3 regions of the Sodalis sp. RH21 genome follow, and region 3 is predicted to be linked to each of the others. Evidence: predicted binding sites of a transcription regulator. Region 3 holds the regulator's gene; each other region holds the start of a gene.
The links. Region 3 encodes Fur, which represses iron uptake genes when iron is present. Its sites were predicted from a motif close to ATAATAATGAGAACNACTATCAA; they were not measured.

Region 1 (3,281 bases), 990 kb from region 3:
CACCCGTGAAGACCTCGATGGAATCATTGCCACCTGGATGGCGGTATGGCCGGCGTTGGCCCGTTCTGAGTAAGCTGATATTTGCGGTGGACTTTTATCCGATGAGATATGAAAATGATACTCATTATTGATTAAAGTCCACTTCAGGAATAACCCGTAATGCGCGTCCATCCCGTAAGGTTTCCGGTTCTGTCCCTCCCCGTCCTGTCCGTTCTGCTGCTGCTTTGCAGCGCGCTAAGCCACGCCGCCACGGCCACCTGGCCGCGGCAAATCGCCAGCCTGAACGGCGGCAGCCTGACGTTGGAACAGCCGCCGCGGCGCATCGTCTCCACCAGCGTTACCGTCACCGGCACCCTGTTGGCCATCGGCGCGCCGGTGATTGCCAGCGGCGCCACCACGCCCAACAACCGGGTCGCAGACGACCAGGGGTTTTTGCGGCAATGGGGCGAGGTGGCCAGGGCGCAAGGGGTAAAACGGCTGTATATCGGCGAGCCTGACGCGGAAGCCATCGCCGGGGAGAACCCCGATCTGATCGTGATCGCCGCCACCGGCGGCGATTCGGCCCTGCCCCTGTACGATCGCCTCGCGGCGATAGCGCCCACGCTGGTGGTGAATTATGACGATAAAAGCTGGCAGCAACTGGCGCTGCAGTTAGGCCAGGCCACAGGCAGGGAAACCGAGGCAGCGCAGGTTATCGATCAATTCGACCGGCGCGAACAGCAGTTAAAATCGCGGCTCGCGTTGCCGCCACAGCCGGTCTCGGCGCTGGTTTATCATCAAGACGGCAAGGCGGCCAACCTGTGGACCGCCGCGTCCCCGCAAGGGCAATTGCTGCAAGAACTGGGCTTTATCCTGGCCACGCCCCCCGCCGCGTTGGGTGAAAGCCACAGCATGGGCCAGCGCAAGGATATCCTCCAGCTCGGCGGCGAAAATCTGGCCAGCGGGCTGAACGGGCAAACCTTCCTGCTGTTCGCCGGCGGCGAAGCCGATGTCCGGGCCCTGCTGGCCAACCCCTTTCTGGCCCATCTGCCGGCGGTGCGGCAGCAGCGGGTCTATGCTTTGGGCGGCGATACCTTCCGGCTGGATTATTACAGCGCCGGCAATCTGTTGACGCGCCTGGAACAGCAGTTTGCCCGTCCCTGATTTTTTGACGCATATCAAGCATGGCGCAGTCGCTGGCGGAACGGCATACCGCCGCGCTGCCTAAAGCGCGCCATTCATGGTAATCTCCAATCCTTTAATTAATAATGATAACAACAATCGTTATCATATCTGTTTGTGGTTTTTCTTTATGACGCGCCAACTCCCGGGATTACTGTTAGCTGGTCTGCTGCTGGCGCTGGTCATGGTCGCCAGTCTGTTTATCGGCGCCAAAACGCTACCCGCCGATACCGTATTGGCCGCGCTGGGCGGCCAGTGCGTCAGCGCCGATTGCGTTATCGTGCTGCATGGCCGCCTGCCCCGCACCCTCGCCGGTCTGTTGGCCGGGGTCGCCCTGGGATTATCCGGCGCGCTGATGCAAACCCTGACCCGCAATCCGCTGGCCGACCCCGGTATTTTAGGGGTGAACGCCGGCGCGGCCTTCGCGGTGGTGGTGGGGATCACGTTTTTCGGCGCCGGCGCGGTGGATGATTATCTCTGGTTTGCCTTTGCCGGCGCGCTGCTGGCCACCCTGCTGGTGTCGCTTATCGGCGCGGCGGGGGGCGGACGGTTAAACCCCATCCGCCTGACCCTGGCGGGCGTGGCGCTGGGCGCGGTGCTGGAGGGCATGGCTTCCGGCATCTCGCTGCTTAATCCGCTGGTCTACGATCAGTTGCGTTTCTGGCAGACCGGCACCCTGGATATCCGCAGCATGGCGGCCATTAAGGCGGTTGCGCCGTTTATCGTCCTGGGCGCCCTGCTGGCCCTGTCCCTGGCCCGGTCGTTAAACAATCTGGGCATGGGCAGCGATCTGGCCACCGCCCTGGGATCGCGGGTCGGTACGACCCAATTGCTCGGGGTGGCGGCCGTTACCCTATTGTGCGGCGGGGCCACCGCCCTGGTGGGGCCTATCGCCTTCATCGGGCTGATGATGCCCCATGTGGCGCGCCGGCTGGCGGGTCCGGACCATCAAAGACTACTGCCCTGGATCTTACTACTGACGCCGGTATTGCTGTTAAGCAGCGATATTATCGGACGGCTGATCGTGCCGGGGGAGCTGCGGGTGTCGATAGTGACCGCATTTATCGGTGCGCCGGTGCTTATCGCGCTGGTGCGTTATCACCGCGCGGTGGCCCGTTTATGACCCGGTACGCCCGTCCCTGGATTGCCGGCGCCCTGCTGCTGGCCGGCTGCGTGCTGCTGGCGATTTGGGCCTTGGGTACCGGCTCGCTGTCGTTAAGCGCCGGGCAAGTGGTGGATGCCCTGCGCGGGGCGGCCCCGCGCAATATCCAGACCATCGTAACGCAGTGGCGATTACCGCGCGTGGCGGTGGCCTTGCTGCTGGGGGCGGCCCTGGGCGCCAGCGGGGCGATTTTCCAGTCCCTGCTGCGCAACCCCCTGGGCAGCCCGGACGTGATAGGATTTAATATCGGCGCCTATAGCGGGGTATTGATCGCCATAGTGGTGTTCAACAGCAGCTATCTGGCCATCTCGGGCGCCGCGATGGCCGGCGGACTGCTTACCGCCGCCCTGGTCTATCTCCTGGCCTGGCGCAACGGCGTACAAACTTTCCGGCTGATTATCGTCGGTATCGCCGTGCGCGCCCTGCTGATGTCGTTTAATACCTGGCTGGTGGTAAGCGCCTCCCTGGAATCGGCGCTGACCGCCGGGTTATGGAGCGCCGGCTCGCTTAACGGCATTACCTGGGCGAAGAGCCTGCCGGCGGCCGGCGTAATTACGGCGGCGCTGCTGCTGGCGCTGGCATTGGCGCGCCGGATGCGCCTGCTGGAAATGGGCGACGATACCGCCTGCGCCCTCGGCGTGACGGTGGAGCGATCGCGCCTGTACCTGATGCTGGCGGGCGTGGCGCTGACCGCCGCCGCCACCGCCGCGGCGGGGCCGATATCGTTTGTCGCCCTGGTGGCGCCGCAAATCTCACGCAGGCTGGGCGGCACCGGCGCGCAGGCAATCCCCCTGGCCGCCCTGACCGGATCGCTGCTGCTGCTGGCGGCGGATCTGGCCGCGCAGCGCCTGTTTATCCCTTATCAACTGCCCGTCGGGGTGATTACCGTCAGTATCGGCGGTATCTACCTGATAGGTCTATTAATCCGGGAATCGCAAAAAAAATGAGCGTTCACTCC
Region 2 (3,281 bases), 2.2 Mb from region 3:
CATTTTGACAAAGCCTGACCAGGTACTTAGCCATGGCGTTATCCATCCAGACCCTGAGCCGTATCGCGATTGAACTCCAGGCGGGCATTTCCAGCCAGGACCGTTTTCAGCGGCTGACCGACAGCCTGCGGCGTCTGCTGGATTGCGATGCCTGCGCGCTGTTGAGCTATGAGCAGCAGCTGTTCCGCCCGCTGGCGATCGCCGGGCTGTCTCCCGACGTGCTGGGGCGCCGCTTCCGGCTGGCCGAACATCCTCGGCTGGAGGCCATTGCCCGCGCCGGGGACGTCGTGCGTTTTCCGGCGGATAGCCAATTGCCCGATCCCTACGACGGGCTGATTCCCGGTCATGAGACATTTAAAGTACATGCCTGCATCGGCCTGCCGCTGTTTGCCAATCAAAACCTGATCGGCGCGCTGACCATTGACGGCATGGACCCGCATCAGCTCGATCATTTCAGCGACGAAGAGTTGCGCCTGGTGGGAGCGCTTTCGTCGACGGCGCTGGGCAACGCCCTGCTGGTGGAGCGGCTGGAAAGGCAGGAACCCACTCCGGCGCCCGCTAATCGCCGGCCCGATACCGATGATGAGGACGAAATGATCGGCCTGTCCGCAGGGATGGCGCAGTTGAAAAAAGAGATCGATATCGTCGCCAATTCCGATCTGAATGTGCTGATCACCGGTGAAACCGGCGTGGGTAAAGAGCTGGTGGCGCGCGCCATCCATCAAAAATCTCCCCGGGCGGCCAATCCGCTGGTTTATCTTAACTGTGCGGCGCTGCCGGAGTCGGTGGCGGAGAGCGAGTTATTCGGCCACGTCAAAGGGGCGTTTACCGGGGCCATTCACCATCGCATCGGCAAATTTGAACTGGCGGATAATGGCACGTTGTTCCTGGATGAAATCGGTGAGTTATCCCTGACATTGCAGGCGAAATTATTGCGGGTACTGCAATATGGCGATTTGCAGCGGGTGGGCGATGACCAAAGCCTAAGGGTGAATGTGCGCGTTCTGGCCGCCACTAACCGGGTACTAAAAGATGCGGTATTGGACGGGCAGTTTCGCGCCGATTTGTTTCACCGCCTGAGCGTCTTCCCTATTCATGTGCCGCCCTTGCGCGAGCGCGGAGGTGATATCGCGCTTTTGGCCGGCTTCTTTTGCGAACGCAGCCGCGCCCGCCTGGGATTGGGGCGGGTGGCGCTCGCTCCAGCCACCCTGGCGCTGCTGTCGGCAAGCCATTGGCCGGGCAATGTGCGCGAGCTTGAGCACGCGATTTATCGCGCCGCGATATTGGCGCGCGCGGGCCAGGGCAATGGCGAAATATTGCTGCAGCCGGATAATTTCAGCCTGGAGACCGCGGGGCAGGGCATCCGTCCGGTCCAGCCGCCGGAGGATGCCGTGGAACCGGCCACGCTGCGGCACGGTACCGATGAGTACCAGCGCCGGCTGATTCGCCTGACGCTGGCGCGCTGCGGCGATAACTGGTCCGCTTGCGCCCGCGCCTTAGCCGTTAACCCTGGCAATCTGCACCGCCTGGCCCGGCGGCTGGGGCTTAAGTAGCTATTTTAATTTATCGTTTGCATAGAATTTTAGTTCAAATTAATTGAATATCATTATCATGCTTATCCGAGTTTATTTATTGCCCGCTTGGCGTAACGTAATCATCAAGATGCGCCTGGCGCGGCAAGATGATGAATAAGGAACCAACATGAGCGAACCCCGTATGCCCGCACTGTTTCTTGGACACGGCAGTCCGATGAATGTGCTGGAAGATAATGACTTTACCCAAACCTGGGAACGGCTTGGGCAAACCCTGCCCCGTCCTCGCGCCATCCTGGCGGTGTCCGCGCATTGGTACACCCGCGGCACCGCGGTTACCGCGATGGAAAACCCGCGCACTATCCATGATTTCGGCGGTTTTCCGCAGGCGCTGTTTGATGTGCGCTATCCGGCGCCGGGCTCCCCCGAACTGGCGAAAACCATCCAGGAACTGCTGCTGCCGATTGCGGTAACCGCGGATTTGTCAGAGTGGGGTTTTGATCACGGCTCGTGGGGCGTGGTGAAGAAAATGTATCCGGAGGCGGATATTCCCATGGTGCAGCTCAGCATCGACGGTACCCGGCCGCCGGAATATCATTATCAATTGGGACAACAACTGGCGGCGCTGCGCGACCAGGGCGTAATGATTATAGCCAGCGGCAACGTGGTGCATAATTTACGCATGGTGCGCTGGCAGGGCGACCCGGCGCCTTATCCTTGGGCCGAGTCATTCAATCAATTTGTACGTGATAATATCGCCTGGCGCGGCGAAGCCGGCGCCCATCCGCTGGTGAATTTTATGCAGCATGAAGGCGCGGCGCTGTCCAATCCCACCACCGAGCATTACCTGCCGCTGCTGTACGTCCTGGGAGCCTGGGATGGACGCGAACCGATTTCAATACCCGCGGACGGCATTGTGATGGGATCGCTGAGTATGATGTCGGTGCAGGTGGGGTAGCAATCTTCACGCAGCGGTTCAGGGCGCCGCCGCGTGAACGCCGGCGTCAGCCTAGGATAATATGCGGATAAAAACGCGACAGATCCTGCGTGATCATTTCTTTATCTTCGCGGATGCTGAGGCCGCAAGGTTGATCGTTAACCAGCCAGCTGCCGATAACGGTGTAGCTGTCGCCAAAGCGCGGCAGGGGGCAAAACTCCTGCACGATGGTCCCCTCTTCGCCGTAAGGTCCGTCCACATGGGCGGTTTCCTTGCCGTTTTCCACGATGCGGATATTGGCCCCTTCGCGGGAAAAAAGCGGCTTGACCACGTAGCGATCCATGGGAGGCGGGTTATCTTCGGCGAAATAGGCCGGCAGCAGATTGGGATGCCCCGGGTACATTTCCCATAGCATCGGCAGCAGCGCCTTGTTGGAAATGATGCTTTTCCAGGCCGGTTCCAGCCAGCGCACGCCGGCGTCTTCCAGTTTGGTGGAAAATATTTCCTTAAGCATGAATTCCCACGGATACAGCTTGAACAGGTTGCTGATAACCTGGTTTTCCGTATCGGTGAACTGGCCCCGCTCACCCAGGCCGATCTCTTCGATAAACAGGAACGCGTTAGGCAGGTCGGCTTCCAGCGCGCAGTCTTGCAAATACTGCACCGTGCCGCGGTCTTCGATGGTGTCCTGGCAGCAGGCGAAATGCAGCGAGCTGAAACCGTGCTGGTCTTTTAATTCCCGGAAGCGTTCAATCAGTTTTTCCTGCAAACTGTTGAATTGGTCGGCTCCGGGCGGCAGTTGGCCGGCTTTG
Region 3 (3,281 bases):
GCGCCGGGATAAGATTTTCTGCAACTAACGGTTGTGTCGAAACGTGGCTTGTTGGAACATATGGGCGATAAATGTCGTGCTTTCGCGTAGAGGAATATCAATATGAGTGAGGCAGAAGCCCGCCCAACGAACTTTATTCGTCAAATTATTGACGAAGATTTGGCATCGGGTAAGCACCATTCGGTGCATACCCGTTTTCCGCCGGAGCCTAACGGCTATTTGCATATCGGTCATGCAAAGTCCATTTGCCTGAATTTCGGCATCGCCCAGGATTACCAGGGACAGTGCAACCTGCGTTTTGATGATACCAATCCGGCGAAAGAAGATATCGAATTCGTTGATTCGATCAAGCAGGACGTCAAGTGGCTGGGGTTCGAGTGGAGCGGCGATATTCATTATTCATCGGATTATTTTGACCAGTTGCATGACTACGCCGTGGAGCTGATCAAAAAAGGGCTGGCCTATGTGGACGAGCTGTCCCCCGACGCTATTCGCGAATATCGCGGCAACCTGACTTCGCCGGGCAGAAACAGCCCGTTCCGCGATCGTCCGGTGGAAGACAACCTGGCACTGTTCGCCATCATGCGCAACGGTGGGTTTGCCGAAGGTTCGGCCTGCCTGCGCGCCAAAATCGATATGGCGTCCTCCTTTATGGTAATGCGCGACCCGGTGCTGTACCGCATCAAGTTCGCCGAACACCACCAGACCGGCACCAAATGGTGCATCTATCCGATGTATGATTTTACCCACTGCATCTCCGATGCCCTGGAAGGGATTACCCATTCGCTGTGCACCCTGGAGTTCCAGGATAACCGCCGCTTATATGATTGGGTGCTGGATAACATCAGTATTGGCTGCCACCCGCGCCAATATGAGTTTTCGCGTCTGAATCTTGAATACGCCATTATGTCCAAGCGCAAGCTGACCCAGTTGGTGGCGGAAAATATTGTCGAGGGATGGGATGACCCGCGCATGCCGACTATTTCCGGCCTGCGCCGCCGTGGATATACCGCCGCCTCGATCCGCGAATTCTGCCGTCGCATCGGCGTGACCAAGCAGGATAACAACGTGGAAATCGCCGCTCTGGAAGCCTGTATCCGCGAAGATTTGAACGAAAGCGCCCCGCGCGCCATGGCGGTTATCGACCCGGTCAAGGTGATTATCGAAAATCTGCCCGTCGGGCACGAAGAGACCGTGACCATGCCAACCCATCCCAATAAACCGGAAATGGGTCATCGCCAGGTGGCGTTTGGCCGCGAGATTTATATCGATCGGGCGGATTTTCGCGAGGAAGCCAATAAGCAGTACAAGCGGCTGGTGCTGGGCAAAGAAGTACGGCTGCGCAATGCCTATGTGATCAAGGCCGAACGCGTGCAAAAAGATGAAGAGGGTGAAATCACCGCTTTGTATTGCACTTATGATCCGGACACGTTAAGTAAAGATCCGGCGGATGGGCGCAAGGTGAAAGGGGTTATCCATTGGGTATCGGCTACCCGCGGCGTCGCCGCGGAGTTCCGCTTATACGATCGTTTGTTCAGCGAGGCGAATCCCGCCGCGGCGGAAGATTTTCTGTCGGCGCTTAATCCGGAATCGCTGGTGATCAAGCAAGGTATCGTGGAGGCAAGCGTGCTGGACGCCCAGATCGGCCATCCGTTCCAATTTGAACGCGAAGGTTACTTCTGCGCCGACACCCGCTACTTCAGCCGGGAAAAACCGGTGTTTAACCGCACCGTCGGCCTGCGGGACACCTGGACCAAAACCGCCGTCTGAGGACGCCGCCGCGAATTGATATCAACGCTGCTTCGGCAGCGTTTTTTTTATGCCTGGCCACTGGGAACGTGGCTACGGTGGAAACGCCCGGGTTATTCCTTCACGCCGTTAAGCATATCGCTATGGTCGTGCAGGGTTTCGTCTTCACGGCAGTTGCCGACTTCACAATGTCCGTAAAGATATAAACTGTGGTTGGTAAGTTTGATATTGTGTTTTTTGGCGATATCGCGCTGGCGCGCTTCGATAAATTCATCGCGAAACTCAATCACTTTGCCGCAATCCAGGCAGATCAGATGATCGTGATGATACTGCTGGGTCAGTTCAAAAACCGATTTGCCGCCTTCGAAATTATGGCGGGTGACGATGCCGGCATCGTCAAACTGGTTCAGTACCCGGTACACGGTGGCTAAACCGATCTCCTCGCCCATATCGATCAGTTTTTTGTAGAGATCCTCCGCACTGACGTGATGGCATTCCGGATCTTGCAACACTTCCAGAATCTTCAGTCTGGGAAGGGTGACTTTCAGGCCGGCCTTCTTCAATGCAATATTATTGTCAGTCATGCGGGTATAGTCCTGTTACTTTGAAAATCTGATTGTAGGCAAATGTAGCCTATAACATCGGTCGGCCCGAAAAATGTGACGCCGTCTCATTATAGGACTGCCTGTCCAAAATGAAAACCGCACCCTGTTAACAACTATAGCCCTTTTCGTAGGGCACATTCTGCAACATTTTGACCAAAAGGGTGAAACCGCTGCGCTATTGTACCGCTTTGTGGCTAAAAGTTAAAAACTTGTATCTATTAATTCGACAGGAATAACTTATCGGCAAGGCCGACGGGCCGCCATAACGGCTGACGGCCCGTGGTGGTTGCCGGGGCAGCCGGTGAATCAGCCCAGGTTCAGCTCGGCGCTGATCTGTTTTACCCAGCCGTCGACCCGAGCATTGGTCAGTTCAGGTTGGCGATCTTCATCGATGGCCAGGCCGATGAAATGATTGTCGTCGGCCAGCCCTTTCGAGGCTTCGAAATGGTAACCGGCGGTAGGCCAATGGCCGATAATGGTCGCGCCGTTCGGTTCGATGATATCGCGGATGGTGCCCATGGCGTCACAAAAATATTCCGCGTAATCCTCCTGGTCGCCACAGCCGAACAGGGCCACGGTTTTGCCAGTGAAATCAATCTCTTCCAGGGTAGGGAAAAAGTCATCCCAATCACATTGCGCTTCGCCATAATACCACGTCGGGATACCCAGTAGCAGAGTATTGAACTGCGCCAGGTCTTCTTTACTGCTTTTGGCAATGTCATGAACTTCGGCAACATCCGCGCCAAGTTGCTTTTGGATCATTTTGGCAATATTTTCGGTATTGCCGGTATCACTGCCAAAAAAAATGCCTACAGTTGCCATGAATTTGAAAACCTCTTAAATATTAAGGATATGTTCTGCAATCGGTTCGTTCGGGTTCTGGGGCAATAATAGCAGACCATAACAGCGGGAGAAACTCGTTCCGCC

Region 1: fepD (Fe(3+)-siderophore ABC transporter permease) is a predicted target of Fur. The motif match lies at 1,242-1,264, and genes of this name have one in related genera.
Region 2: ygiD (4,5-DOPA dioxygenase extradiol) is a predicted target of Fur. The motif match lies at 1,597-1,619, and genes of this name have one in related genera.

The regions. Positions count from the first base shown of each region.
Region 1 is NZ_CP178732.1:5,188,911-5,192,191, forward strand. It holds gene ACL2XP_RS23985 (TetR/AcrR family transcriptional regulator) at 1-73, shown strand, start outside; gene fepB (Fe2+-enterobactin ABC transporter substrate-binding protein) at 160-1,143, shown strand; gene fepD (Fe(3+)-siderophore ABC transporter permease) at 1,292-2,284, shown strand; gene fepG (iron-enterobactin ABC transporter permease) at 2,281-3,270, shown strand; gene ACL2XP_RS24005 (ATP-binding cassette domain-containing protein) at 3,267-3,281, shown strand, end outside.
Region 2 is NZ_CP178732.1:435,687-438,967, forward strand. It holds gene norR (nitric oxide reductase transcriptional regulator NorR) at 33-1,553, shown strand; gene ygiD (4,5-DOPA dioxygenase extradiol) at 1,702-2,490, shown strand; gene ACL2XP_RS02095 (glutathionylspermidine synthase family protein) at 2,537-3,281, opposite strand, start outside.
Region 3 is NZ_CP178732.1:4,201,579-4,204,859, reverse strand. It holds gene glnS (glutamine--tRNA ligase) at 103-1,770, shown strand; gene fur (ferric iron uptake transcriptional regulator) at 1,863-2,333, opposite strand; gene fldA (flavodoxin FldA) at 2,661-3,176, opposite strand.